DNA from 4 places in the Aeribacillus sp. FSL K6-8210 genome. Region 4 is predicted to be linked to each of the others. Evidence: predicted binding sites of a transcription regulator. Region 4 holds the regulator's gene; each other region holds the start of a gene.

Region 1 (7,387 bases), 540 kb from region 4:
GCTGATTAAACCGGCAGCCAATATTTTGTCTTTTGGAAACCCGAATTTTTGGATGTTTGCACTGTTGGCTCCCCCATCATGTACAAAATCAAGACCGATAGCAGCAACAGGCAATGAAACGATATGTTGATAGTGAGAAAGACTTTCAAAATAAGTTTGCAACAGTATGTTCAAAGATGGATTCGCTTCGTGAAAAGCTTCATACACTTCTTTAAACAACGGAATCAATGACTCATCAATTTCCTGAACGAGAACAGGCTCATCGATTTGCACCCACTTTGCGCCTGCTTGATGCAACTCTGTCAACAATTGAATATAAACTGGGATGAAAGCAGATAAATGCTTATAAAAATCTCGTTTTTCATATTTTTTCGCCAGCATTAAAAAAGTAATCGGCCCTAAAACAACAGGTTTTGTCTCAATATTTAGTTCGTCTTTTGCTTCATTGTAAAGCTTGAGCAGACGGTTTTCCAAAAAAGCAGGCGGCTTATTTTCCAGTTCCGGAACGATATAATGATAATTTGTATCAAACCATTTTGTCATTTCTAAAGCCTCGGCTTCTTCGGATCCCCTTGCCATTGCGAAATATGTTTTGATGGAACGGGGATCCATATGCTGGAACCTCGAAGGAATATATCCAAACATGAAAGCAGTATCGAGAACGTGGTCATAAAACGAAAAATCTCCTATGGGAATCAGCTCAATTCCGCTTTCATGCTGTTTCTTTAAGTTGGAAAGACGGATCTTTTTCAACGTTTCCAGTAAGCTGCTTTCAGAAATGTCTCCATTCCAAAATAATTCCAAAGCTTTTTTCCATTCCCGGCGTTCGCCAATTCGCGGATAGCCAAGATTTGAACTAATGGCTGCCATTACGAAAACCTCCCATTTGATTTTTGCTCAACACAATAAAAAAGCCCTCTTTACGCTAATAAAAGAGGGACTGGATATCCTAGCTCGTGTTGAGGCACCCAAATGGTTTCAACATGAACATGGCTTCTCACTCCTCCCTATGACGCGTAGGTCGTAGTGCATACAACAGGCAGGTCTCCTGACTTAGGTTCAACGCTTTTGATCTCCTTCCCATTTCTCTGGCAGAAACAGTGGCTGATGATCAAAAGCTCCCCATCACAGTGGCGCGACCGTGTTGGAATTTCACCAAACTTCCCTTTTAAGCGCATATTGCGGCTGCAATATGACGCACCTGTTGCTGGTACACATATGAAACTATAATTATCAGAATAGAGGATTTTTTTTTATTTTTCAACACCACATTTGCAATTAAAAAGAAAAATTTTTTAGGAAAGTAGATGGCTTGCGATTTCTTCCGCTTTACATGACAAAAACCCGCCAGAACATAAAGGTTTTCTGCGGGTCTTTACAGCGGTTGGGATTTTTCCGGAAAACAGTTATTTCGAGAGAAGGTTTCTTTTCACGCCTTTCTTTTTAGGATACATTTTAAATAATTGAGATTTACTGGAATAAAAATCTTGGTTTGCCGCTTTGATAAAAGAACCGGCTAAAAGGACAAAAATAAACAACAAAGGGAAACCGCCAATAATGCTAACAGTCTGCAATGTGGACAATCCGCCGAGGTACATTAAAATAAGCGGCAAAACGGAAAGAGCAAAAGCCCAAAATAAACGGTTCCATCGCAAAGGTTCATCGGCAACTTCTTTTTGGACAACAGATGCTAAAATATAAGAGCTTGAATCAAACGTTGTTGCTAAAAAGATCACGGCAAGCACAGTAAATACGGCAATCACAATGTTGCTTAACGGCAATTGTTTCAATATTCCGATAATGGCTGCTGATCCGCCATGTTCATCTAATGTAGCTGTTACATGGTATTGGCCTGTCAGTTCTAAAAATAATCCAAAGTTTCCTAAAATCCCAAAAAAGAGAATGCAGCCGAGCGTTCCATATACTACTGTTCCGAGCGTCATTTCGCGGACAGTGCGTCCTTTTGAAATTTTAGCGACGAACAAGCCGACAAATGGAGCGTACACGAGCCACCAAGCCCAATAAAATACCGTCCATGATTCCGGAAAGCCTGTTCGTTCAAACGGTCCTAAACTGTTAAAAGGTTCAGTCCATAAAGACATCCGCATGTAATGATCAAGCATGATGCCGATGCTGTTGACGGCCGTTTCCGCCAGAAAGACGGTCGGGCCGGCAAGGAAGACAAACACCAACAATAATACGGCAAGCCATAGGTTGATGTCGCTCAAAATTTTAATGCCTTTCCGCAAACCGGAGTAAGCGCTTGCTGCGAAGATCAATGTACAAATAAGCAAAACCACTGTTTGGAGTGTCATCGAAGGTTCGATGCCGGAAAGTTCATGAATTCCTTCTGTAATGAGCGGCGTCCCTAAAGCGAGTGTCGTTCCAGCTCCGCCCAGCAAACCAAACATAAACAAGACATCAATGATTTTGCCTATTGGTCCATCTGCTTTTTTGCCAATGAGAGGCCGGCACGCTTCGCTTACTTTTAACACCGGTTTTTTCTTTACATAATAGAAATAGCTGATTGGCAGGGCAGGGAGGCAATAGATGGCCCATGCCGTCGGTCCCCAATGAAAAATTCCATATGCGGCCGCCCATTCAACGGCTTCTTTTGATCTAGGTTCGATGCCAAATGGAGGTCCCGTATAGTAGTAAGCCCATTCAATCGTTCCCCAATAAAGAACACTTGATCCAATTCCAGCGCAAAAAAGCATAGCTGCCCAAGATAATGTCGGAAACTCAGCCTTTTCTAAAGGATCCCCCAGTTTGATTTTTCCGTATCGGCTAAAAGAAACATAAAGAATAAAAATCAATACTGCTGCACCCATGATTAAATACAATATTCCAAATTTTTGTGTTAAAAAGCTGCTGGCAGCTAATACAATGGCTTCGCCTTGTTCAGGGAATACTGCTAATGGAGCGGCTACAATTAACAGCAAAAGCAGCGCCCCGATAAAGGTCGGCCAATCCATAATGTTTCGATTCTTCATCAAATCCCCCTTTAAAAAAGATTACATTTTATTATATCTTTAAACAAAATTGATAGAAAGTTTAATTTTTCAGATTAATTTGTCGTAATAAGCTTTTTTATTCAATTTATTTTATTTTTTATAAGAAATCCTTATAAATGCTCTCGATTACGGCCAAATCCTTACGTTTCACATTTTGCTTGGCCGAAAAACAAAATCGATGAAATGGGCGTCTAAAAAAGTTAAACTTTGAGAAAAGAATATAAAAGAAAGGATGATGATGATGAATAAAGTGATCGAAACCATTTTAAACCATCGATCCGTTCGAAAATTTGAAGATCGGCCGCTTACGGATGAACAAATACGCTTAATTGTGGAATGTGCCCAATCGGCCTCGACTTCAAGTTACATACAAGCTTACTCAATCATTGGGGTGAAAAATCCGGAAACGAAAAAAAAACTTGCGGAACTGGCGGGGAACCAAGACTATGTGGAAAAAAGCGGCCATTTATTTGTTTTTTGCGCAGATCTGCACCGGCACGAACTAATAGGCGAAATGGAAGATAAAGACGTGACGGTATCCTTGGAAAGCACAGAAAAATTTATGGTTGCGCTTATTGATGCGGCATTGGCCGCGCAAAATGCTGCATTAGCCGCTGAGTCCATGGGGCTTGGCATTTGTTATATTGGCGGAATTCGCAACAATTTAGAGGATGTTTCGGCGCTGCTAAAAGTTCCTGATCGGGTCATCCCGCTTTTTGCCATAACGGTCGGCTATCCGGCCGTTGATACCGGAAAAAAACCCCGATTGCCTTTACATCATGTTTATCATGAGGAAGAATATGAGCAAAACGAAGAAATATATAAACAGGGGCTTCTTGAATATAATCAAATAGTATCCAAATATTATGAAAAACGTACAAATGGTGTCCGCAAAGATACTTGGACAGGGCAAATGGCTCGCGCTCTTTCAAATCCGGTGAGAATGTATATGAAACAATTTGTGGAAAGAAAAGGCTATAACTTAAAATAATATGAACAGTTTCTTGCCAAGTTGTCTCTGTTGCGGTATGGACAAATTGTTTGATGAAATAAATGGAAATCAATTTTGGGAACATGGAAACAATGAGATTATCCGCTTTTGTTAAAAATGGATAGATTTAGAAATTAGCTGATTTTCCGATCGTATAGTATGTAGAAAACAAAAAGACCGATGTGTGCGAATAGAAAAACCGGGCGTTGATGTTTTTCGCCCGGTTTTTCTTATGCGTCTATTAGCAATAGAGGCAATCATTCCTTTCGATTCACATGATTTCCTGTTTTGTGTCGGATTGATGGCGATTTTTTTACAAAATTTTAATCTTTTATTGACTGTTTATTGAATTCAAGTTTTTTTACATAAATTTGTGATAAAGTTCACTTACAACAGATGATTTTTGTTTCAAAGTGAATGGTTGACGTTTTTTGGCACATTTTTGAAAATCCTAGGGGGGATCACAATGCCGGCCAAACCAAGTTGGCTGAAGTTGGTTATGAAAGTTTTGCCATTATCCGTTTTGCTCCTGCTATCAGGATGCAGCGAACGGTTTGTCTTATTAAATCCAAAGGGGCCGGTAGCGGCTGTTCAAAAAGATTTAATCCTTTGGTCTGTTGGATTTATGCTTTTGATTATTGTCGTCATTTTTTCATTGTTTGCGATTATTTTGTGGAAATACAGGGAAAGACCTGACAATATGGATTATGAACCGCCCGAACAGCATGGGAATACAGTGCTTGAAATTGTTTGGACGGCGATTCCTGTGTTGATTGTCATTGCATTGGCGATACCAACGGTTAAGGCGACTTTTGAGCTTGAAAAACCGCCGAAGGAATCTAGAGGAGTTGAACCAATTGTCATTCATGCGACAGCAGCCGATTGGAAATGGATTTTCAGCTATCCGGAGGAAAATATTGAAACAGTCAATTATGTCAACATTCCAAAAGATGTTCCAGTTGAATTTAAATTGACAGCTGTCGGCGGGATGAGCGCTTTATGGATTCCAGAGTTGGGCGGACAAAAATATAATATGGCTGGAATGGGAATGACTCTTTATTTGCAGGCTGATCATGTCGGTACGTTTAAAGGGCGGAATTCAAATTTTACAGGAGAAGGATTTGCCCATCAAACATTTGATGTGAACGCAATGGAAAAAGAAGATTTTTATAAATGGGTGAAAGAAACACAAGCATCAGCTCCATTGCTGACGAAAAAACAATTTAACGAAATCATCCAAGTCGGAGTTTTAAAAGATAAATTGACTTTTTCTGGAACACATTTGGCGTGGGTTGATTTTGCGAAACCAGGTGAGCATTTAGACAATATCCCTGCAAAAGAAAAGCACGGTACCATAAAATTGGAGGAAGTTGAATCTGATCATCATGATAATCGTGAACATGAAAGCCATCAGCACGAAGGACATTAATCGGAAGGAAGGAGGAACGTGCTGTGAAATGGGATGAATTTTTCGTTACCGGCGAACCCCTTATATATATGGCGGATGCAGCCATTGTATTAACAATTATTGGTATCGTTTTTGTATTAACCTATTTTAAAAAATGGAAATGGCTGTGGAAAGAGTGGCTAACGACTGTTGACCATAAAAAAATAGGGATTATGTATATTATTTCCGCCGTATTAATGCTATTCCGAGGGGGCGTAGACGCACTTTTAATGCGCGCCCAATTGACAGTGCCAAATAATACGTTTTTAGATTCACAGCATTATAATGAAATTTTCACTACACATGGAACCATTATGATTTTATTTATGGCAATGCCGTTCATATTCGGGATCATGAACATTGCAGTTCCTCTCCAAATTGGAGCTAGAGATGTGGCGTTCCCGTATTTGAATGCACTCAGCTTCTGGACGTTTTTCTTTGGCGCCTTGCTGTTCAACATTTCATTTGTGATCGGCGGCTCACCGGATGCAGGGTGGACGGCATACATGCCTCTTGCTGGAAATGAACTCAGCCCGGGGCCGGGCCAAAATTATTATTTATTAGGATTGCAAATTTCAGGGATCGGTTCATTAATCTCCGGTATTAATTTCATTGTAACGATTCTAAAAATGAGAGCTCCTGGAATGACTTTAATGCGCATGCCGATGTTTACATGGGCAACACTTATTACGTCTATATTGGTTGTTTTCGCTTTTCCGGTATTGACGGTTGCTTTAGCATTAATGACGTTGGACAGAATATTTGGCACTCACTTTTTTACGCTTTCAGGCGATGGAGTGCCAATGCATTGGGCGAACCTGTTCTGGATTTGGGGGCACCCGGAAGTGTATATTGCCATTTTGCCAGCGTTTGGGGTTTTTTCGGAAGTTGTCTCAACGTTTGCAAGAAAACGTCTTTTCGGTTATACAGCCATGGTTTGGTCCATGGTGGCGATTTCTGTATTAAGTATGCTCGTTTGGGTGCACCACTTTTTCACAATGGGTTCAGGAGCCCCGGTTAATGCATTTTTCTCTGTATCGACGATGGCGATAGCCATACCGACAGGGGTAAAAATCTTTAACTGGCTCTTCACTTTATATAAAGGTCGAATCAAATTCACATCTGCGATGCTATGGTCTTTGGCGTTTATTCCAACTTTCGTCATCGGCGGGGTTACAGGTGTGATGCTTTCGATGGCTGCGGCCGATTACCAATATCATAATACGTATTTCCTTGTAGCCCATTTCCATAATACGTTAATTTGCGGTACGGTCTTTGCTGTCTTTGCAGCGCTTCATTATTGGTATCCGAAAATGTTTGGCGTCATTTTAAATGAAAAGCTCGGCAAAATTACGTTCTGGTTTTTCGTCCTTGGCTTTAATGTATGTTTCTTGCCGCAATATGTTTTAGGATTTATGGGCATGCCAAGAAGAATTTACACATATCCGGCAGATGCCGGCTGGACGGAATTAAACGTCATTTCGACTATTGGCGCAGTTATGATGGGAATCGGCTTTATCTTCCTGTGTATTAATGTTGTGTACACGTACTTTAAAGGCGAGCGTGACCTCACGGGAGATCCTTGGGATGGCCGGACGCTGGAATGGTCTATTCCGTCGCCTGCACCGCATTACAACTTTGCCGTAACACCGCAGGTAAAAGGTCTTGACGCTTGGTGGATGATGAAGAAGGAACGGAAAGAAGGAAAAGAAGAAGAGGAGCCGGAATATAAACCAATCCATATGCCATCAAATTCGGGGCGGCCTTTCATCATGTCGATCTTCTTCTTTATAGCCGGCTTCGGTTTAGTTTTCGAATGGATGCCGGTTGCGATCATCGGATTGATCGGCGTTATCATCTGCATGATTTTGCGCTCTTTTGAATATGATGATGGATACTATGTGCCGGTCGAAGAAATTAAACAGACGGAAGCAG
Region 2 (7,387 bases), 610 kb from region 4:
CTGCTGTTTGCTGTTCTTCATTTGCAAGCTCCACAAAGTTATCTACAAGTTCAGGAACTAAGCGGATGCGATGGCGATCGATAAGCAGAAGAAGAGTATTGATAATTTCAGCACTCAATGAAGAAAACGCTTCATTGACCAATGATTTTTTATTTTCGAGCAACACCTTCGGATGCTCTAAAATTTGCAGCAATTTTTGATTTTCAATAAACACCTGCTTTACAATCCGCAATTCTTCTTCAAACTGCTTCACTTGATTTTTTTCCTTTGCAATTTGAAAAAGAGCTGACGCATAGCGCTTTGCCACTCCGCCAATCATAACTGTTCTCCTACCTCTTTAATATAATCATTGATCAGCTTCTCTTGCTCAGCCTCATTCAATTCTTTTTCAATCACTTTAGAAGCAATAAGAACGGATAATGATGCCACTTGATTACGCAATTCAGCAACGGCTTGCTCTTTTTCGTGTTCGATTTCTTTCTTGGCTGCTTCTTTCAGTCTTTCTGCCTCCGCACGAGCCGCTTGGATGATATCTTCTTTTTGCTGTTCGCCGAGTTTTTTCGCATTTTCAACAAGCTCCTGTGCTTCGATGCGGGCTTGCTTTAATAGCTCACGCTGCTCTTCGGCAAGCTTTTTGGCTTCCGCATGCTTTTCTTCCGCAGCGTTTATTTCATTTGCAATAAATTCTTCCCTCTGTTTCATAATGCCCATAAGCGGACCAAAAGCATATTTTTTGAGCAATGCTAACAAAACTAAAAATACAACGAGCTGAACGAGCATATCTCCTGCTGCGAAGCCTCCAGCTCCGAGGGCAAATTCAACTGTTAACACGGCTTCGTTTCACTCCCTTCAAAACTTCCGTTTTCCAACTACCGGCTATATTGGGACTCTGTTACCATTCACAACATAAAGGAATGGCGAAGATGCTTAAATAACTTCGCCATTTCCTCTTTTTCACTTGCTGTCCTTTCGATTCGGACTTCACGCAAATTGATTGCATGCACTTCTAAAAAGCCTTTTTCCAACACCAATCTGGGCAAGGCTCTTTTGAAATTTTTGAATTATGCACCAAAAGCCATAAATGCAATAACAACCGCGATAATCGGAATCGCCTCAACCAACGCAACCCCGATAAACATAGTTGTTTGAAGCATACCGCGCGCCTCAGGTTGACGTGCAATACCTTCTACTGTACGAGATACGATAAGTCCGTTACCAATACCAGCACCAAGTGCCGCTAAACCAATTGCAATTGCAGCTGCTAATAAATTCATGAATAAAGTCCTCCTTTATTTGTTTAAAAATAATTTTTTACACAAAAATTATGATGAAGTCATTTATTTTTAATGGTCATGGCTAACTTTATGCGCCATATAAACCATTGTTAACATTGTAAAGATAAAAGCTTGGATTGCACCTACAAAAATACTGAATGCCTGCCACGCCATCATCGGAATAATTGCCCCGATGAAGCCGAATGCTCCGCTAGTTGCCAAGCTGACAAGCAGACCTAGCAAAATTTCCCCAGCATAGATGTTACCGTAAAGACGAAGACCAAGCGTCAACGTGTTTGCAAACTCTTCAATAATTTTAAGCGGGAACAAAAACGGCAGTGGCTTGAAAAAGTCGCTTCCATAGGCGGAAAAGCCCTTTAATTTAATCCCGTAATAATGCGATAAACCGACGACTAAAATGGCCAGTGTCAGCGTTATGGTAGGATCAGCCGTAGGCGATTTCCACCAAAGCTCATGGTCAACAACGATAGCGAATGGTAGACCAAGCATATTGGAAACAAAAATGTACATGATGAGCGTCATTCCTAAAGTAAGGAATCGGCCTCCTGTCTGCCAGTCCATCGTGCTGTTAATAATGTTTTTCACAAAATCCATGACCCATTCCAAAAAGTTTTGCATGCCCGTTGGCTTCATTGCCAAAGAGCGGGTCGACAATACGGCGATGATAAATACAATTGCGCTAGATACAAGAATCATTAAAATATTGGACAAATTAAATTCAAGCCCTAATAATTTTACTATCGGCGCTTCGTGACCCAACAAAATTCACCTCTCTTCCCAAGCTTGTCCGCAAATGTATAGAATAGAATCTATCATAATGACAATATAGATTGTCATTAAACCAATAACCACGCTAATTAAATGGAAATGTTCAGGGAATTTAAGTGCGATTAATACCGCTAATCCTGCGGCTGCCATCCTTGAAACCGTTCCAAGCGAACGTGCTGTACGGCCTTCTTCAATTGCTTGCTGTATTTGCTTTGATTTACGCACTAGTATCCATAAATTATAGAGGCTAAAGCTTGTACCAAGGGCAAGACCGAGGAAAATATCTTGATAAGGAGTAAACCCACATGCTAACACATAGATGGCAAGCAAAAACAGCAAATATTTTTTGCTGCGCACAAACAATTTTTCAATACGATCCATAGTTACCGTTCATTCTCCTGAAAAAAATGTTGGACTAATCTCAGCATCGCAACTATTCCCGCAGCCAGTCCAATTAGAAGACCAATGATCAAAAAAACGGGTTCTGTATGCAACTGTCGATCAAGCCATCTTCCTGCAAAAACCCCAACGAGCACTGATCCTGCCAAATAGGAAAGAATGGCGGTCATTAAAGCGTATGCTCGGAGCGGATGGTGCTCTTTTTGCCGCATTGGGTATGTCCTCACAATATAAAATTACCTTATTTTTTATTATATCAAAAGGCTGTTGAAAACCTTATCATCCCACCCCGTTTAGCATACAATAGGCACCATTCAATGTCAATCTGTTTCACGTCAAAAGTTGAGCTATTTGTTAAGAATATCACAATTTGTTCACAAATATTTTTGCTGTTTCTATTGACTTTTTAATATTTTTTTATCTAAAATGATTGTCGTTTCATAGCTGCTTTCTTCCCCGTCTTTTTTTGCAAAAATGAGCGCTTTGTAAACGCCGTTTGGAATGTCCTTAAATTGCCCGGAAATATCTCTTTTCAACAAACCTCCCGGGATATTTCTTTGCCAGTCTAAAAACCCTTTGAATGTTAAAGTATCCGGATCATACAGGGCAATCCCGAATTCATCCGCCCCTTGCGGCAAATAAAGTTCATAATGGTACATATTCCCTTGATCGGCAAGCCCAAATTCAAATCCCATGATTTTTGGATAATTCGGTTCGCCAACAACGAATAAATATGGAAGGCGGATTGTCTGGCTGCCGGCTGTCACAAGAAGAGTCCCGTCATACAATCCTTCCCTCAATGATTTTGGTGCAACATCAATCGAGACGGATACTTCTCTTTTCCCGTTAGCAGGAACCTTTACGGAAATAGGGAGCTGCCATTGAACCCCTTTTTGATAATGCGGTTTAGAAAAAACAAACGTTTTTTCTTGATCGGAGAGATTTTCAAGAGTTAACGTGATCTCTTTCTTTTTCCTGCCGATATTTTTGTGAAATTGACCGAATGATAGAGATGCCGGATAAATGAGAGCTCTTGTCTGAACAGCCGATAAAATATCGATTCTTCCCGCCCCCTGCTCAAACACCTTGTACAGCCTTCCATTTTGATCATAAAGCGGTTTAGCAGTATTCATCATAGCTGCTTTTATTTGTTCCGGCGACCAATCTGGATGCTTTTGTTTGATCAATGCCGCTGCACCTGCTATATGCGGAGCAGCCATGCTTGTTCCTTGAAGAGCCATATACCCTTTAGGTATTGTGCTGTCAATTGCTACACCAGGCGCGACAAGATCGGGCTTCACTTCCCATGTGACTGTTACCGGTCCTTTTGATGAAAAGGGTGCGAGGCGATCTTTTTCTATCTGAATGGTTGTTTTGATGAACGATTTTTCATTCAATTGTTTCAGCAGCCATTCGCCATCTTCCTTTGAGATGGAGACAACAGGAAAGTCCAATTTTTCTTCTAAATTGCCGGTAAATCTCCCTTTCATGTTGTTGCAAATAATCAACGCTTGGGCTCCGGCTGATTTTGCATTTTTCACTTTTTCGGCAAACGTGATCTCCCCGCGCTTCACCAAGGCTATTTTTCCTTTAACAGAAGGTTTAAAGTCTTTTTTCTCCCCTAAGCCTGCATATTCTATCCGTCCTCTAATTGTTGTCCAAGGGGCAGAATTGAACAAAGATTCAGCTGGTATTTTCTTTTGAAATCCTGAAAGGGTTAAATACTTTACGTCAAGCGGCGGTGTCGATGCGCCGACGGAAATTGCTTTGCTTGCAGTGCCAGGCGAACCGACGGTCCAAATGTTAGGTCCAGAGTTTCCGCTTGATACAACTGCAGTTATCCCCTCTTCAACGGCTCGGTTTAACGCCAGGCTTGTCGGATAATCCGGACCGTTCACATCATTGCCAAGGGAAAGATTTACGATATCTACTTGATCCTCAATCGATTTTTCAATCGCTGCAATAACTTGGTCTGTCGTCCCGTACCCATGAGGGCCAAGCGCTCTATAGGCAATGATGGAGGCTTCCGGAGCAACCCCTTTCAATTTTCCATTTGCCGCTATAATTCCTGCTACGTGAGTGCCGTGAATTGTCCTCGAATTGTCTTTCGCGACTGTTTCCATTGGGTCTTTGTCTTGATCTACAAAATCAAATCCGCCTTGATAATTTTTTTGTAAATCTCGGTGGTTGTAGTCGATCCCCGTATCTATAACAGCTACTTTCACTCCTTTTCCTGTCAATCTTTCATCCTTCGCGTCAAAATAGCCGCGTGCATCGATGCCGCCTATAAAAGGAACACTTTCTTCAACCGTTGCTTGAAAAGTCGTTACAGGCTCTGCATGTTCAATGTAAGGCTCTTTTACTAGCTGATCTAGATCTCTTTTTTTCCCTTTTACTGAAAATCCGGTAAACGTTTTTTTATATTCCCAGCAAATGTTTATTTCCGGATATTTTTTTTGAATCAACTCTTTTATTTTTGAAAGGTTCTGATCTGACAAAACAATGATCATTGTGACTTGTTCATCAGCATTCTCTTCAGGGATTTGTGGATGTTCGGGGAAGGTCTTTGCAAAAGCAGTTATATCAAAAACGTGGAAAATGAAGAAAAAAAGCAAACAAATTCGCACTGAAGGGTTTCCCATTTCTATCACCTCAGCACTTATTGTTCGCTATGAACATCAGTTTATTGCATGAAAAAAGTCGTTTTAAGGGAAAAGTGAGAAATTGATGGAGCTGTTTAATAAGTCGTTTTTACGGCTTATTGACGCCTATTAATGTTTCAGAAACGTTGATATATCGATGTTTATGATTTTGTGTTTTCAAATGGGGATTTGACTTTCTGGACAGCTCCTTATATTAATGAATTTTTCATACTATACAAAAAAGAAAGAGAGGGCACTTCACTTCGCCCTCTCCTGTTATTTTGTACCAAATAAACGGTCTCCTGCATCTCCTAAACCTGGTACGATATAGCCATGGTCGTTTAATTTCTCATCAAGTGCGGCAATGTAAATATCGACATCTGGATGAGCTTCTTCCATTGCTTTTACCCCTTCAGGAGCAGCTACTAGACACATGAAACGGATATTTTTTGCACCGCGTTTTTTTAGACACTCTATTGCTTCAACTGCTGAACCGCCGGTAGCCAGCATTGGGTCAACAACGATGAAATCCCGCTCTTCCACATCAGAAGGAAGTTTTACATAGTATTCTACAGGCTTTAATGTTTTCGGATCCCGATATAACCCGATATGGCCGACTTTTGCGGCAGGAATCAGTTTCAAAATGCCGTCAACCATTCCTAGCCCCGCACGTAAAATGGGAATAACCCCAAGTTTTTTTCCTGACAAGATTTTTGTTTTCGCTACTCCTACCGGGGTTTCTACTTCCACTTCCTCCAGCGGAAGATCTCGTGTTATCTCAAACGCCATTAATGTAGCAATCTCATCCACAAGCTCTCGAAATTCTTTTGTTCCGGTTTTTTTATCGCGAATATAGGATAGCTTATGCTGAATTAACGGGTGATCAAATACAAACACTTTGCCCAAGTTTCACATCTCCTTTTCTTTTGCCTCAATAGATTTTACAGAAAAAATTTTTGAGTTTCAACATTTTCATCAACCTTTTTCGACAACATTCCAAACGATGAAATCCATTTTAAATAGTTTTAAGAGGCAGAAAATTAAAATAAAAAAAAGCGTCCGAAGCATGTGGCTTCGAACACTCAATATTTCCTCAATAATTTGGGTAGAGCGGGAATTTTTCTGTTAAAGCTTGCACCCGTTTTCTCGCTTCTTCCAATTTAACTTCGTCTTGATGGAATTTCAATGCAAATGCAATAATCGATCCGATTTCATCCATTTCTTCCAAACCAAAACCGCGGCTTGTGACAGCTGCCGTTCCAATACGGATTCCGCTTGTAACAAAAGGCGATTCAGGATCGTATGGAATCGCGTTTTTATTCACAGTAATGCCGATTTCGTCCAAAACATGTTCAGCAACTTTTCCTGTTAATTGCAGGTTGCGGACATCAACTAAAATCAAATGGTTATCTGTTCCTCCAGATACTAAAGTCAGTCCTTCTTCTTTTAATTTTTCTGCCAGCCGCTTCGCATTGTTGATAATGTTTTGCGCATATGTTTTAAATTCTTCTTGTAAAACTTCTCCCAATGCTACCGCTTTTGCTGCAATAACATGCATTAACGGACCGCCTTGAATGCCTGGGAAAATGATTTTATCAATTTGTTTTGCAAATTCTTCTTTGCATAAAATCATTCCGCCTCTTGGACCGCGAAGTGTTTTATGCGTCGTAGTTGTTACAAAATGGGAGTACGGCACAGGATTTTGATGAAGACCTGCAGCAACAAGGCCGGCAATATGAGCCATGTCAACCATTAAGTAAGCTCCCACTTCATCAGCGATTTCCCGAAACTTTTTAAAATCAATTTCACGAGGATAAGCGCTGGCACCAGCAACAATGATTTTCGGTTTATGCTCAAGAGCTTTAGCTCGAACATCATCATAATCGATAAGATGAGTGTTAGGATCAACACCGTATTCAACAAAATTAAATTGCATTCCGCTGAAGTTTACCGGACTTCCATGCGTTAAATGGCCGCCGTGAGACAAATTCATTCCGAGAACAGTGTCCCCATGATTTAAGACAGCATAGTAAACAGCCATATTGGCTTGAGAACCGGAATGCGGCTGAACGTTTGCATGCTCAGCTCCAAAAATTTTTTTCGCCCGTTCGCGAGCTAAATCTTCCGCAACGTCAACATATTCGCATCCTCCATAGTAGCGACGTCCCGGATAACCTTCTGCATATTTATTTGTTAATACAGAACCTTGGGCCTCCATTACCGCTTCACTGACAAAATTTTCTGACGCAATCAATTCGATTTTCGTACGCTGGCGCTTTAATT
Region 3 (7,387 bases), 1.6 Mb from region 4:
TTTGGGCTCTTCATAACCGGAACGTAATGATACCCGAACGTTGCCAGAACAGCGGATATTCCCGGAGTGATCACGGTTCCTTTTTCGATAAGCAAACTGCCCTTTTTCATATCTTCTCCGATGCGGGAGATGTTTTCTCCTGCCTCAACTTTTCTTTTTATTTGCACGTATGTTTTTCCGTCTTTTCTGAATTCCTGTGTTAATTCCTTCATGATGACGGCATTTGCACCTTCTGGAATGGCAGCGCCAGTCATAATTTTAACGGCTTGAAAAGGTTTTAAAGATCCTTTCCAAACAGAATCTGCTCCTTGAGTCCCGACGACTTCCAAAACTGCTGGATTGGAAGCTGAAGCGGCCTCGGTCGATGCTGCCCAAACAGCATATCCGTCATAAGGGGATCGATCAAATCCAGGCACATCCGTTGTAGCAGTTATATCTTGACCAAGCACACGATGAAAGCTGTTTTCGATTGATACATACTCTATTTCACCTTCATAGCTTTTTTCCAACACCCGGTCGATTGCTTCCTCTACTTGAATTGGCTTTCGCAACGATCCCATTCCTTTCCACCCTTCTTGCCCCCACCCGATACTACCAAGGAACATTTATTTTGTTTTGGAAAAGGGAGGCTTGAGGAAAAAGGTTATTATGAACAATATACTGGTCATATTCATCCTTTGTATTAATATTGATGAAAGCATCGTCATCATTGATCTCAACATATCTAGTATGAATACTTGGAAGAAAATGCTTCATGCTTAACTTATTTTGTTCAAGGTGCCATCGTATTTTTTCCTTCACTCGATGATGGTACATGGCGATCAATGGCTGAATATTTCCGTGAACACTAGGAACAATCGCTTCACAACCGTCATTTCTGTATAATTGTAATTTTTTCAACAAATGCGCATTGATAAAAGGAGTATCACAAGGTAAAACGATATACCATTCGGATTTGAATTGGGACATAACGGAATAAATGCCGGCAAGAGGTCCTTTTCCTTGATACAATTCGAGATCTTGAATATATGTCAGCTGGTTCCTTTGCAGCCATTTCGTATCTATTTCAGGATGTATGACAACAACCACGTCTTTTGTGATACATTGCAGCGCTTCGATACTATATAAAATAAATTCCTTTCCATTTCTTTTCGCAAATGCTTTCGGTTGCCCAAACCGTTTCGACTGTCCTCCTGCTAGCACAATCCCGATCATCTTGTTCACTGACGATTCATCTCCCAAACAAGATGGCGAAGTTCCGGCAAAATCAGCTTTTCCATGGCAAGACGAACCGCATTTGTCGATCCCGGCATGCAAAAAATGACTTTTTGTCCAATTGAACCGGCAAGTGCTCGACTAAGCATGGATGCGCTTCCAATTTCTTTATAGCTTAAATAACGAAACAATTCCCCAAAACCAACCATTTCTTTGTCAAGCAATTCTTTTACCGCTTCTACCGTCACATCCCGTTTTGTAAAACCAGTCCCGCCGTTCAATAAAAAAACATCAATTTCCTCAGAAGCCTCTTTCACAGCAGATTGAATGGCTTCCCGTTCATCTTTCACAATCTCGTAATCTATTATTTCCATTTGTTCTCTCGTTAATAATTCGATGATTAATGCACCGCTTTTATCCGTATCCTTCGTTCTCGTATCAGAAACGGTGATCACTTTGCAGCGAACAGGGCCATTTGCCTTGCTGCGATGTTCAGATACACTCATCAATCACACCTCACCCGCCAATATAAGACATTTCCACACGTCTTTTTGCAGAAAGAGCATTGATCCTTCCTCTTTCTTCGGAATAACGATCGTCCCGAGCCTGCCAAACACGGGTGATCTCATCCAATATTTCTTCACCGCTTGCTCCCTTTCGCATTTTAACTAATAAATCAACGCCGTTTGAGGCAAATAGCATGTATACTTTTTACCGTCAGCTGATAGGCGCATTCGCGTGCAATCATAACAAAAAGCTCCTGATAAGGAAGAAATAAAACCGCCTTCCACATCCGTACCTCGGTATCGATACCTTTTAGGAACCTCGCCAAAAACGTTGACTGAACTGGTTTAAGAGGTATTTCTTGGTGAATCATATCATGAACTTCTTTGCTCGTCAAAACTTCGTCCATTTTCCAACCGTTTAAGGTTTCGACATCCATATATTCGATGAAGCGGATCGTCATTCCTTTTTCTTCAAAAAAACGAGCCATCGGTAAAATTTCGCTCTCATTTATTCCTTTTACAACCATGTTCACCTTTACCGCCAGACCTTGTGCAACCGCTTCTTCAATTCCTCTAACAATTTCCTCAGACTTTGCTTTACCTCCGTTCATTTTAGAAAAAATTTCGTTATTTAAAGCATCTAAACTGACATTGATCCGGTTCATGCCCGCTTTTTTTAAACGCTTGGCATATGATATTAAAAATATCCGTTAATGGTCAATGAAACGTCTTGAAGATCTTGAATATTTTTTAACATCGATATTAGTACATCAATGTCCTTTCGGAGGAGCGGTTTCCCCCCCGGTCAGACGAATTTTTCGAATGCCTAAACGTAAAGAGGCTGGCCAAACGATATATTTCTTGAAACGTCATTAGTTATTCCCGTTTTATAAAAGAATACTGTCTTCCTTCCATTTCAGCATACAGTATACACAACGAAAATTACATCGGTCTGTCACCGAAATGCGCAAATTCAATAAAGGGCGGTTCATTGATCTCGCAACATCTTCCTCTCCTTATACATTCATTCTTCATATGTTACAGACAAGATAAACAATAGAATGAGATCTCTGTCACATAAATTCGAATGATCATAAAAGGTTAAATTAATTGTAAAAAAAATTTTCTGAAAAAGAAACCTATTTGGAATACATTTTACCAATTTATCATTTTTTTTATGGCTAACATGATGGGGCTCTATATAATGAATTGAGAAAGCAAAATAGATACACAAAAAATATTTTACGATTTCGGCAAACGGAGGCTTTCATAATAGAATCAGCAGTTTTCATTATGGACAATGTACCAATGCTTGGCGACTTGATGGAAAGAATGGTTATTATATTAGAAAACCGTTCATCCATCAACAGGATCTTCTTAGCTTTTTCCATTTCGGGTCACCTGTCGAGAATCCGTCCAGACTCGAAAAAACTCAAAGTTGATTGAAAAAAAGATACTATCGAAAAACAACTGATAGAAAAACATTAAAGAAAACCGCCGGCAACAAATCCGAAGCTTCCTGAGAATTAGGGATTTCACAAGTTACACTTTACAATAAGATGAAAAAATACCAGCTACCTAAATAGATGAACAACTTCTCAATCGTTTTCGAGAATGGCATTAACTTGGTTTACGCCCCGCTTTTTTCTTCTAGCACACTTTTCAGGCAACCATCTTTTTGATGTCAATGACATACTTTCAATGTTAGAATGATCTTTTTGCAATAGCGCTTTGTCCGGGTTAGACGTATTTTTCGCACAATGGCCGCTGACCATATTAGCAAAGAAATAAATTTCCCTACATGCCATCAGCTGTTTCCGCTTTAAAAACACACACTCTCCTTTCTATTTCAAGCAAAACAATATCCTTAGCGAAATGGTACCGATCTTTCATTGAAAACTGAAACATTTTCTAATGATGTTGCAACATCTTCCCTTCCCTCAATTGGAAGGATATATGCCAATACGGCATCACGAATCAATTATTCATAAACTTTTCAAAAGTGATGACGATGAAGTGAAGCAAATCACAAATTGCGGGAATTGTTTTTACTATGATGAACATTGATAAAAAAGATGGAAAGGAGAATATGGATGGGAAAAACTGTTGAATTAGATGTTCGCGAAGATTTAAAGAAGAAATTAGAGCCGTTTCAAAAAATCATGGCGGCCATTCAGCCTCTTGCACAAGGAGATGTATTTATTTTACACGCTCCGTTTAAACCTGTTCCGCTTTTTCCTATCATGAAGAAAAAAGGGTTTTCTTATCAAGCGGAAAAAATAGAGGATAAACATTGGAAAATTACCTTTGTTAAAACGGAGGAATGAAAAAATGATACTGGATAATCGCGGCTTAGAGCCCCCACAACCGATGATGCGGACTTTAACGGCATTAGCAAAATTAAAAAAAGGAGAAGCGTTGAAAATTATTAATGACCGCCGCCCGATGTTTTTATTTGAACAGCTTGACGATCTCGGTTATACCTATCAAACGCAAAAGCGCAGTGATGGAAGCTATGAAATAACGATTGAAAAGAAGGATGACGATGATGACGGCTAATCATACTTATGAAACGAATATTCGAATCCCTTTTTCGTTTATTATTTTTGGCTTGCTGGCGTTTTTCCTTTCTCAAATTCTTTTATTTCTGTCAACTCGTCAGCTTTCAACCGGAGAAATGCGCCTTCCTGTCGTATTGTCAGCTGTCCATTTATTAGTGATTGGCTTTGCTTTAATGACAGCCATGGGAGCCATGTATCAGCTTGTTCCAGTCGTGTTTTTAACCCCGATATGGAATGAAGCATTCGCTTTTATCCAAATGGTCGTCACGTCATTAGGAATACTATCTTTTAGCATCAGCCTGGCCTTTAATATTCAAATGGCTATATTTTCAGGCTTGCTTCTTACTTGCGGGATTGTAATGTTTTTATGGCAGATGTTCATGACATTAAAAAAACAGAAGAAAAGAACGGTCATCACTTTATTTGTTGGTACCGCCCTCATTTGTTTGCTCCTAACGATCGGGCTCGGATTGACGCTTGCCTATCATTTTTGGAGCGGCAGACAATTAATCGATCATGATTTGATTTTCAAAGCACATATATTGCTGGGATTTTCCAGCTGGTTTACACTTCTTATCTTCGGATTTTCTTACAAAATGGTTCCGATGTTTTCATTGGCGCATCATTTTTCAATGAACACGGCCCGATATGTCTACATTTTTTATATAAGCGGTCTTGTGTTAACTTTCATCAGTTTTATAACGGCAAATGACCGGTTGTTATCAGCAGGGCTTCAATTGATGGCTGTCGGATATGGGTTGTTTGCATACCATATGTTTGCCATTTTAAAGAAAAGGATGAAGAAAAAACTGGATAAACCTTTTCTGTTTGCTCTTTTGGCCATTGTTTTTGGAGTCATCCTGCATATAGCGGCGGCCGGTTTTTCTTTTGAAAGTGAAATCCATTCCCGCATCTTTTCCATCATCATCTACTGTTATCTGTTCGGCTGGATTGTATTAAGCATCATTGGCTACTTATATAAAATTGTTCCTTTTCTATGGTGGACACACCGGTATAGCAAAAAAATCGGCAAAGAAGCAGTGCCGACTTTGAAACAAATGATAAATGAAAAATGGATTGTGATGGAATGCTGTTTATTTGTTGCGAGTCTTATCGGCATGATCGCTGCTCTTGCCTCTTCAAGTACTGGTCTATTTCATCTTGCTCAAGGAGGAATGGTGCTGTTTTCTGGATTATTTGCCTGTACGATTGGCTCTGTATTGCTGAAATAAAAAAATGAGGGAACGATTTACTGAAATATAAAGGGTGATGTTACAATGGAAATAAAAGCAAAGATCTTGGAAAAACTGCAAAACGTTTTAGATCCTGAATTGGGAATTAATGTTGTTGATTTAGGACTGATCTATAAGATTGAAGTAAAAGACGGAACTGCATTCATTTTAATGACATTGACTACACCCGGCTGTCCGTTGCACGACTCAATAGCAGGCGGTGTGAAACGCGCGTTGCGTGATATTGAAGGCATTCAAGACGTAAATGTCCAAATCACTTGGAATCCGCCTTGGTCCCCTGATAGAATGAGCGAAAAAGCATTAAGGCAGCTAGGGTTCCTTTCCTAAACGTTTTTCAAAGACTGTTCCTTTCCTGAAAGGGACAGCTTTTTTTATGAAAGAAGTCCCAATTATTTTGGTGTTTTTGGCTCTTCTTCCAGCTCCCAAACAAACGGCATCACATTTAAAATTTTCGTTTAATCGTTTCCCAGCCAAAAAAATCCCCTTCCAGGAAAATCTTTTTACAAATGCTTTCTTCCTGCAGGGGATAATCGCTGTTCCTTGTTTTTCCGGAGGTGTCAACCAAAAAAATGTAACTGAAATCGCAAATGACGTTTCGTCCATTCCAATGAAAAAGCTCAAAATATTGTCATTCCGTAAGAATTGGCAAAACTGACGCCAACTATGGGACAATTAAAAACAATAAAAGCAAAGAATACATTTACCGTCGGCCATACCGGTCAGTAAATTCCGAGTGGAATTCGCATGACAGAACCTTGCAAGACGGGTTGGCAACTTAGATGCTTTTTTATGTTGCTATCAGGTTATAAATATCTTGGAACGTACTTGCTAACGGAGATAAAATTCGCCATACGGCAAATGCAAATGTCATGGCTAAAGTGGTGACTGGCAGTAATGCTTTTTGTTTCACCAAAATCCCCCTCCTAAACAGATGAATGGTGCCATCATCTGTACCATAAAAATAGGCGGGGAATGTTTGTGAACTTTATCATATAATTATTGATTGCCAAATCATTGTTAAAATTTCACCTCAACAAAAATGTTTTTCCGATTTTTGCCCATTCAATCAAATTGAAAAACCGCTTGCGTTTCCAACGGTTTAAACTTCCCGTTTTTGGCGAAGCGCTTTAGGAATGTATACACAATAAGGCTCACTTTCCAAATAGTCGCCTGTCACAGCATACGCTCTTGAGCGTGAGCCTCCGCAAACAAAACGAAATTCGCAAACACCGCATTTTCCTTTATAAAGATTTGGATTGCGCAATTTTTGAAATATTGGTGATGTTCTATAAATATCGGCCAGTGGTGTTTGTCTTACATTTCCCGCTTTGATTGGAAGCAATCCGCTCGGGTAAACATCGCCAATATGGGAAATAAACACAAAACCGTTGCCATCATTTACTCCCTTCGGAGCACGGCCGAGTCCGTCCACTTCCCCTGTAGCCCCTTTAAACAAAATATCTTCATAATGGATTTCTTTTCCATCTATTTGCTGTTCGCGCATTTTGGCTTGCAAGACGACACGACGGTAATGTTGTCCGGCAGTCGTTTTAATATCAAATGGTACACATTTGCTCTTTTCATATAACCAACGAAAAACTTGTTCATGTTGGGCAGGAGAAATCATATCCGATTGTTTTCCTCTTCCAGTTGGTACGAGGAAAAAAACGCTCCAAAGAACGCAATCAAGTTTTTCAACAAAATCCGCCATTTCTTCAAGAACATGAACATTGTAGCGTGATACAACCGTATTAATTTGAACAGGAATCTTAAATTCATGCAAATATTTGATTCCTTGCATCGTTAAATCGAAAGAACCTTTTGTGCCGCGAAAATGATCATGAATTTCCGC
Region 4 (7,387 bases):
TTGGTATATATTTGGATCGCAAAGCATTTCATTGTTTTCAGCGATCGCTTCTTCAATTTCTGCTATTTTGTTTTCAAGTTCTTCAATGCGGCGCTGTCTTTGCCGTTCCTTTTTTTTCAATATTTTTTCTTGTTCATAAGATAATTTTCCTTGTTTTTGCTCTTTGGTTTCGATAGTTGGTTCTTTCAACTGTTCAAGCTCGATCATCTCCGCTTTTTTTGCAATGTAATAATCATAGTCCCCGATATATTCGGCAATGCCTTCTGTGGATAATTCAAAAATTTTGGTCGCGATTTTGTTGATAAAATAACGATCATGCGAAACAAACAAGATTGTTCCAGGAAAATTTATCAGAGCGTTTTCCAATACTTCTTTGCTGTCGAGATCCAGATGATTCGTAGGTTCATCCATGATGAGAAAGTTAGCTTTTTTTAGCATTAATTTCGCTAAAGCGAGCCGAGCTTTTTCTCCTCCGCTTAAAGACGAGACGGTTTTCAGCACTTCATCTCCGGAAAAAAGAAAATTCCCTAAAACCGTTCGGATTTCTTTTTCTGTTTTTTCGGGATAGTCATCCCACAATTCATCTAAAACCCGTTTAGATGAAGACAAATCCGCTTGTTCCTGGTCATAATATCCGATTTGGACATTAGATCCAAACTGAATTTTTCCGCTCAGCGGCTTTAAGCGGTTGATGATCGTTTTTAATAAGGTAGATTTTCCAACTCCGTTTGGCCCTATTAAGGCAATTGAGTCCTTCCTGTTGATCGAAAAGTTAATATTTTTCACGATCGGAGTTTTTTGATCGTAGGAAAGGGACAAATCAATGGCTTTTAACACGTCATTGCCGCTTTGCTTTTCGATTTCGAAGGAAAAGCTGGCTGACTTCTCGTCCCCAGCGGGTCTGTCCAGTATTTCCATTTTCTCAAGCATTTTCCTTCTGCTTTGCGCACGTTTCGTTGTCGATGCTCTTGCTAAGTTTCGTTGAATAAAATCTTTCATCCGCGCGATTTCTTCTTGCTGTTTTTCAAATTGTTTTAATTCCCTTTCGTACGCTTCCGCTTTTTGTTTTAAATAAGCGCTGTAATTCCCAACATACTTCGTACAAACTGTTCGTGATATTTCATAAACAGTGTTGACAACGCGATCTAAAAAGTACCGGTCGTGGGAAACAATTAGAACCGCTCCATTATAATGCTGTAAATATTGTTCGAGCCAGTTTAATGTTTCCATGTCAAGATGGTTTGTCGGCTCGTCGAGTATGAGCAGATCCGGTTTTTTCAACAGGAGCTTTCCGAGTGCTAACCGGGTTTTTTGTCCTCCGCTCAAAACCGAAATTTTAGTTGAATAGTCGTAATCAGCAAACCCTAATCCATGCAGCACAGAACGGATATCCGCCTCATATTGATATCCGCCATTTTCTTTATATAAATGTTGGAGTGAATCATATTCCTTCATTAAGCTTTGCAAAGCATGAGAATCTCCAGCTGAGGAGATAGCTGCCATTTTTTGTTCAATATTTCGCAGCTCAGCTTCGATGTTCCGCAGCTCTTCAAAAACGGTTAGCATTTCATCCCATATCGACTTAGTTGATTCTAATCCTGTGTTTTGTGCCAGATAGCCGATTGTTAAATCTTTTGGCTTCACAATTTCACCAGAATCAAAGGGCATTTCACCGGCAATGATTTTCAATAATGTTGATTTTCCGGCTCCATTGCGGCCTACAACGGCGATTTTATCTCCTGTTTGGATTTCCAGCTTAATATTCGATAAAATAAGGTCAGCACCATAATATTTTGTGATTTTGTTTAACTGCAATAAAATCATCCATAGTTCACCTCAATCTTTGCTAGAATAAGTGTAGCCTATATATTTGACTGCAGGCAACTGACCTGATGAACAAAAGGACAAGAAATTGTAACAATCGTTCAAAAGACACGAATAAAAAAATAGTGTATAGTTTTTATATAAGGAGAGTTTGGAGAAAAAACAAATAAAAAGAAATGTAGACGGAGAAGAAGATCAGGATGGAAGCGTTATCAGTCTGATATTGTTTCATACAGGCGAGCAGCCGCTTGCTAGAAAACATAGCTAAAAACAAAATTAGTCAGGTTGTTTTGGATTGCGAGGGATGAGCATTGAATCAAGATCAATCTAAGATACCGCAAGCAACTGCAAAAAGATTACCTCTATATTATCGGTTTTTGCAAAATTTACATGCCTCGGGAAAACAACGTGTTTCCTCTCAAGAACTGAGTGAAGCAGTCAAAGTAGATTCTGCGACAATTAGAAGGGACTTTTCATATTTCGGAGCGCTGGGCAAAAAAGGTTATGGATATAATGTCAATTATTTGTTATCATTTTTTAGAAAGACGCTTGACCAAGATGAGTTGACCAAAGTTGCCCTCATTGGCGTCGGAAATTTGGGAACAGCTTTTTTAAATTACAATTTTACAAAAAATAACAACACGCAAATTGTTATTGCATTTGACATTAATAAACGAAAAGTAGGAATGAAAATTGGTGGAGTTCCAATTTATCATTTGGATCAGCTAGAAAGTGAATTGCCTGATGATGTGCCTGTTGCGATATTAACGGTCCCGGCAACCGCCGCTCAAGGAATAACGGATCGGTTAGTGGAAAAAGGCATAAAAGGCATTTTAAATTTTACGCCGGCTCGCTTAAATGTTCCGGATAAAATTCGGATTCATCATATCGATCTATCTGTTGAACTTCAGGCTCTTGCATATTTTTTAAAACATTATTCGAATGAAGATTGAAGGAGCGATATTAAATGCCAACAATTGGAATTGGAAGCTTGCTGTTGATTGTATTTGCAGCTCTGCTTGTTTTCGGGCCGAAAAAACTTCCTGAGCTTGGAAAAGCTATAGGAGAATCATTAAAGGAGTTTAAAAGTGCCACGAAGGGCTTAGCAGACGATGATGAAGAAAACAAGAAAAATGAATAGCAAGAAGAATGGATGAATAATGATGAGCGAAAAAAAAATGTCCGTGTTGGAGCATATAGCGGAGCTTAGAAAACGGCTGATTATTGTAGTCGTTTTCTTTTTCGTTGCTATGATTACTGGCTTTTTCATAGCGAAGCCAATTATTGTTTTTTTACAGCAAACTGATGAAGCAAAGCAATTCGCCTTAAATGCTTTTCGTCCTGCAGATCCATTGATCGTTTATATGCAGTTTACATTTATTATTGCTTTAATTCTAACTTTCCCTGTTTTATTGTACCAGCTTTGGGCGTTTATCAGCCCAGGACTGTATGAAAAAGAAAGGCGGGTCACATTAAGCTATATACCGTTGTCGGTTGCTTTATTTCTTTTAGGTATAAGCTTCTCTTATTTTATTTTGTTTCCTTTTGTCATCGATTTTATGGGGCGGCTTTCCAATGATTTAAACATTCAACAAATGATAGGAATAAATGAATACTTTCGTTTCCTGCTGCAGTTAACATTGCCTTTCGGACTGTTGTTTCAGCTTCCCGTTGTCATTATGTTTTTAACAAGACTCGGGATCATCAATCCGGCGTTTTTGGTAAAGGTTAGAAAATATGCGTATTTTGTATTGCTTGTTATCGCAGCGATCATTACGCCGCCTGAAATTGTGTCGCATTTAATGGTCACGATTCCGCTATTCATTTTGTATGAAATAAGTATCATTGTTTCAAGATTTGCTTACAAAAAAGCACAGTCTTCTCAAATAAAAGAATCAGATCAAAAGTAAAACCGATGGGCTGTTATAAACATATCCCTGTCAAGTAGACAGTATAGGCTTTTTTCCTACTGTCTACACAAGAGGGATAATATCATTACACCTCATCGGTTGTTTTTTGCTTTCCGAATTTTATATGAGAAAGTGAACATGCGGATGGAAACAGCAAAATCAAACGTGGCTAAAATCATTAAAATCATATTTGTAGCTGTCCACATACCATTTTCAGCATGATGAATTGCTAAATATGTAAATAGAACTCCCATGATAAAATAGAAGAGTCCCATGGAAACGGGATGAAAATTCATAATCTTAGCTGCCTCCAATAATGATTTGTATTTGTTCCATTTGCTTCATCATGTTTTCAATCTCATCATGATAAATTGTTTGAATGATGACTACGATTGTATTCATCATTGTATGGGCAAAAATAGGGACTAATATGCGTTTTGTTTTATAATATAAAAAAGCGAACGTAAATCCCATTGCTGTATAACGCAATAAAAGTTCAGGCTCCCCATGCACGATGCCGAATAATAGCGAACTGACAAGCGCGCCGATCCAAAAATTCGTTTTTTGATAAATCACCCCGAAAATAATTTTTCGGAAGATAATTTCTTCAAGAATCGGTCCTATTATTGATGTGACAATAATCAAATAAGGCGTTGCTTCAATTAAATCCATAATAACTTGAGTATTTTCCGACATCGGATTAACTTTAAGTACATATATTTCAATATTGCCAACGATTGTTTGAATGAAAAAAGCTAAAAAAACTCCGAAAACAGCCCATATGGCAGATTCGCCGAAAGAAGCTTTTTCAATCCGGACATTATTTTTTCGTTCATGACGAAGGAGAAATAAAATAATGACAAACGCAGCAGTAAAACTTGTAATCGACCAATATGCTTGCGCTTGAAAAAGTCCTGCATTGAGATTTCCATCGACGCCAACACCCAGTTCATAAAAAAGGGGAACTCCAATATAGGATGAGAGCTGCATAATGATGTACGTAATGATGATCCACCAATATTGCTTTTTCACGAATAGTTCTCCTTTATAAAAGATTCATATGACTATTTTAACACACAATGGTTTTAAGAAAGAAAAACAATTTTGACAAGGTAAGCACTTAATGGAGGATGTTAAAATTTTTTTAAAAGAGACTTGAAAAATAGAGGAGGTTTCTTTAATATAATAATTGGTGTTAGCACTCGATAGCAATGAGTGCTAATAATGAATAAGGAATAAATTTTGAAAATCTCAAAAGATATTTGAGGAGGTTGTTTCCCTTGTTAAAGCCATTAGGTGATCGCGTTGTAATTGAACTTGTTGAAACAGAAGAAAAAACAGCAAGCGGCATCGTATTGCCTGACACAGCTAAAGAAAAACCTCAAGAAGGTAAAGTAGTAGCAGTTGGTACTGGTCGTGTATTAGACAGCGGTGAACGTGTTGCAGTTGAAGTTGCTGTTGGCGATCGCATTATCTTCTCAAAATACGCCGGCACAGAAGTAAAATATGACGGCAAAGAATACTTAATTTTGCGTGAAAGCGACATTTTGGCTGTGATCGGCTAATAGAGACAGCCCAATATCATAGACAATTTAAATTTTGAGGAGGTTTTCGCAACATGGCAAAAGAAATTAAATTCAGTGAAGAAGCACGTCGTGCAATGCTGCGTGGTGTGGATAAATTAGCAGATGCGGTTAAAGTTACTTTAGGACCAAAAGGCCGTAACGTTGTTCTTGAGAAAAAATTCGGTTCTCCGTTAATTACAAACGATGGCGTTACGATTGCAAAAGAAATTGAATTAGAAGATCCATTTGAAAACATGGGTGCAAAATTAGTTGCAGAAGTTGCTAGCAAAACAAACGATGTTGCTGGGGACGGTACAACTACTGCAACAGTTTTAGCTCAAGCAATGATCCGCGAAGGACTTAAAAACGTAACAGCTGGCGCAAACCCAATGGGTGTGCGTAAAGGAATTGAAAAAGCAGTTGCTACAGCTGTTGAAGAATTAAAAGCAATTTCTAAACCAATTGAAGGAAAAGAATCAATTGCTCAAGTTGCTGCTATTTCTGCTGCGGATGATGAAGTAGGTAAATTAATTGCTGAAGCAATGGAACGTGTTGGTAACGATGGCGTTATCACTATTGAAGAATCTAAAGGTTTCACTACTGAGCTTGACGTTGTAGAAGGAATGCAGTTTGACCGCGGATATGCTTCTCCATACATGGTAACAGATTCTGATAAAATGGAAGCTGTTCTTGAAAATCCATACATTTTAATTACTGACAAGAAAATCTCTAACATCCAAGAAATCTTGCCAGTTCTTGAGCAAGTTGTACAACAAGGCAAACCTTTATTAATCATTGCTGAAGATGTTGAAGGCGAAGCTTTAGCAACATTAGTTGTGAACAAACTTCGCGGTACATTTAATGCTGTAGCTGTAAAAGCTCCTGGATTCGGTGACCGCCGCAAAGCAATGTTAGAAGATATCGCCATTTTAACAGATGGTGAAGTTATTACAGAAGATTTAGGTTTAGATCTTAAGAGCGCTACTATTTCTCAATTAGGCCGCGCTGCAAAAGTTGTTGTAACGAAAGAAACAACTACAATTGTTGAAGGCGCAGGCGCAAGCGACAAAATTGCAGCTCGCGTAAATCAAATTAAAGCTCAATTGGAAGAAACAACTTCTGAATTTGATAAAGAAAAACTTCAAGAGCGCTTAGCAAAATTAGCTGGCGGCGTAGCAGTTATCAAAGTTGGTGCCGCTACTGAAACAGAATTGAAAGAACGTAAACTTCGCATCGAAGACGCTCTTAACTCCACTCGTGCAGCAGTGGAAGAAGGAATTGTCTCCGGTGGTGGTACAGCTCTAGTTAACGTTTACAAAAAAGTTGCTGAAATTGAAGCAGAAGGCGACGTTCAAACTGGTGTAAACATCGTTCTTCGCGCTTTAGAAGAGCCAGTTCGCCAAATCGCTCACAACGCTGGTTTAGAAGGCTCTGTTATCGTTGAACGCTTGAAAAAAGAAGAAGTTGGAATCGGCTTTAACGCTGCTACAGGCGAATGGGTGAACATGATCGAAGCTGGTATCGTTGACCCAACAAAAGTAACTCGTTCTGCTCTTCAAAACGCAGCATCCGTTGCCGCTATGTTCTTAACAACTGAAGCAGTTGTTGCTGACAAACCAGAAGAAAACAAAGGTAACGGCAACCCAGGCATGCCTGACATGGGCGGAATGATGTAATAATTGCAGTGAACTAGTCACAGAAACAAATATATTCAATCGTAAGGACTACTTCCTATAAAAAGGAGGTAGTCCTTTTTTGTTGCTCAAATTTGCATATCAAGATTTTTTAGAAGATCGGAAATTCAAAAACACAACAAAAGCGAACATAAGAAATTATGAAACGCTTCTAGGTGAATTTATCAACTATTGATTGATGGTCAATATGCTTATAAGGAAGAAGAACTTTTTAAGCCGAATGAGGATATTTTAAAGAAATTTAATTATGATGAAAAAGCTGCACATGCCTACATAGACGAACAATGGAAAAAGAATGTGATTGAGTTTTTTAATGATAAACCTGAATATGCGGAAATGTATATGCATTACATAATTAATTTTAGGCAGTATAAAGAAGTTCCTTTTGATGATG

Evidence for each region. The regulator Rex, encoded in region 4, represses fermentation and respiration genes when NADH is low (regulators of the CRP and FNR family bind a similar motif). The targets are predictions, from matches to a motif close to TTGTGAAATATTTCACAA.
Region 1: the regulator Rex is predicted to act here: its motif matches at 4,377-4,394, upstream of qoxA (cytochrome aa3 quinol oxidase subunit II).
Region 2: the regulator Rex is predicted to act here: its motif matches at 2,814-2,831, upstream of NSQ41_RS18535 (AtpZ/AtpI family protein).
Region 3: the regulator Rex is predicted to act here: its motif matches at 3,736-3,753, upstream of NSQ41_RS09530 (DUF2249 domain-containing protein).

The regions. Positions count from the first base shown of each region.
Region 1 is NZ_CP150172.1:3,904,105-3,911,491, reverse strand. It holds gene metE (5-methyltetrahydropteroyltriglutamate--homocysteine S-methyltransferase) at 1-870, opposite strand, end outside; cobalamin riboswitch at 1,021-1,220, opposite strand; gene NSQ41_RS18895 (BCCT family transporter) at 1,407-2,993, opposite strand; gene nfsA (oxygen-insensitive NADPH nitroreductase) at 3,256-4,005, shown strand; gene qoxA (cytochrome aa3 quinol oxidase subunit II) at 4,472-5,434, shown strand; gene qoxB (cytochrome aa3 quinol oxidase subunit I) at 5,503-7,387, shown strand, end outside.
Region 2 is NZ_CP150172.1:3,834,389-3,841,775, forward strand. It holds gene NSQ41_RS18510 (F0F1 ATP synthase subunit delta) at 1-319, opposite strand, end outside; gene atpF (F0F1 ATP synthase subunit B) at 316-780, opposite strand; gene atpE (F0F1 ATP synthase subunit C) at 1,062-1,274, opposite strand; gene atpB (F0F1 ATP synthase subunit A) at 1,344-2,054, opposite strand; gene NSQ41_RS18530 (ATP synthase subunit I) at 2,061-2,444, opposite strand; gene NSQ41_RS18535 (AtpZ/AtpI family protein) at 2,447-2,674, opposite strand; gene NSQ41_RS18540 (S8 family serine peptidase) at 2,858-5,104, opposite strand; gene upp (uracil phosphoribosyltransferase) at 5,381-6,010, opposite strand; gene glyA (serine hydroxymethyltransferase) at 6,198-7,387, opposite strand, start outside.
Region 3 is NZ_CP150172.1:1,986,153-1,993,539, forward strand. It holds gene glp (gephyrin-like molybdotransferase Glp) at 1-560, opposite strand, end outside; gene NSQ41_RS09515 (molybdenum cofactor guanylyltransferase) at 592-1,215, opposite strand; gene NSQ41_RS09520 (MogA/MoaB family molybdenum cofactor biosynthesis protein) at 1,221-1,721, opposite strand; partial or broken gene moaA (GTP 3',8-cyclase MoaA) at 1,732-2,713, opposite strand; gene NSQ41_RS09530 (DUF2249 domain-containing protein) at 3,815-4,048, shown strand; gene NSQ41_RS09535 (DUF2249 domain-containing protein) at 4,053-4,280, shown strand; gene NSQ41_RS09540 (hypothetical protein) at 4,267-5,514, shown strand; gene NSQ41_RS09545 (metal-sulfur cluster assembly factor) at 5,560-5,862, shown strand; gene NSQ41_RS09550 (hypothetical protein) at 6,323-6,445, opposite strand; gene NSQ41_RS09555 (TIGR04053 family radical SAM/SPASM domain-containing protein) at 6,635-7,387, opposite strand, start outside.
Region 4 is NZ_CP150172.1:398,921-406,307, forward strand. It holds gene NSQ41_RS02050 (ABC-F family ATP-binding cassette domain-containing protein) at 1-1,824, opposite strand, end outside; gene NSQ41_RS02055 (redox-sensing transcriptional repressor Rex) at 2,136-2,777, shown strand; gene NSQ41_RS02060 (twin-arginine translocase TatA/TatE family subunit) at 2,792-2,965, shown strand; gene tatC (twin-arginine translocase subunit TatC) at 2,988-3,734, shown strand; gene NSQ41_RS02070 (YdiK family protein) at 3,827-4,030, opposite strand; gene NSQ41_RS02075 (type II CAAX endopeptidase family protein) at 4,035-4,766, opposite strand; gene groES (co-chaperone GroES) at 5,015-5,299, shown strand; gene groL (chaperonin GroEL) at 5,353-6,975, shown strand; gene NSQ41_RS02090 (hypothetical protein) at 7,165-7,387, shown strand, end outside.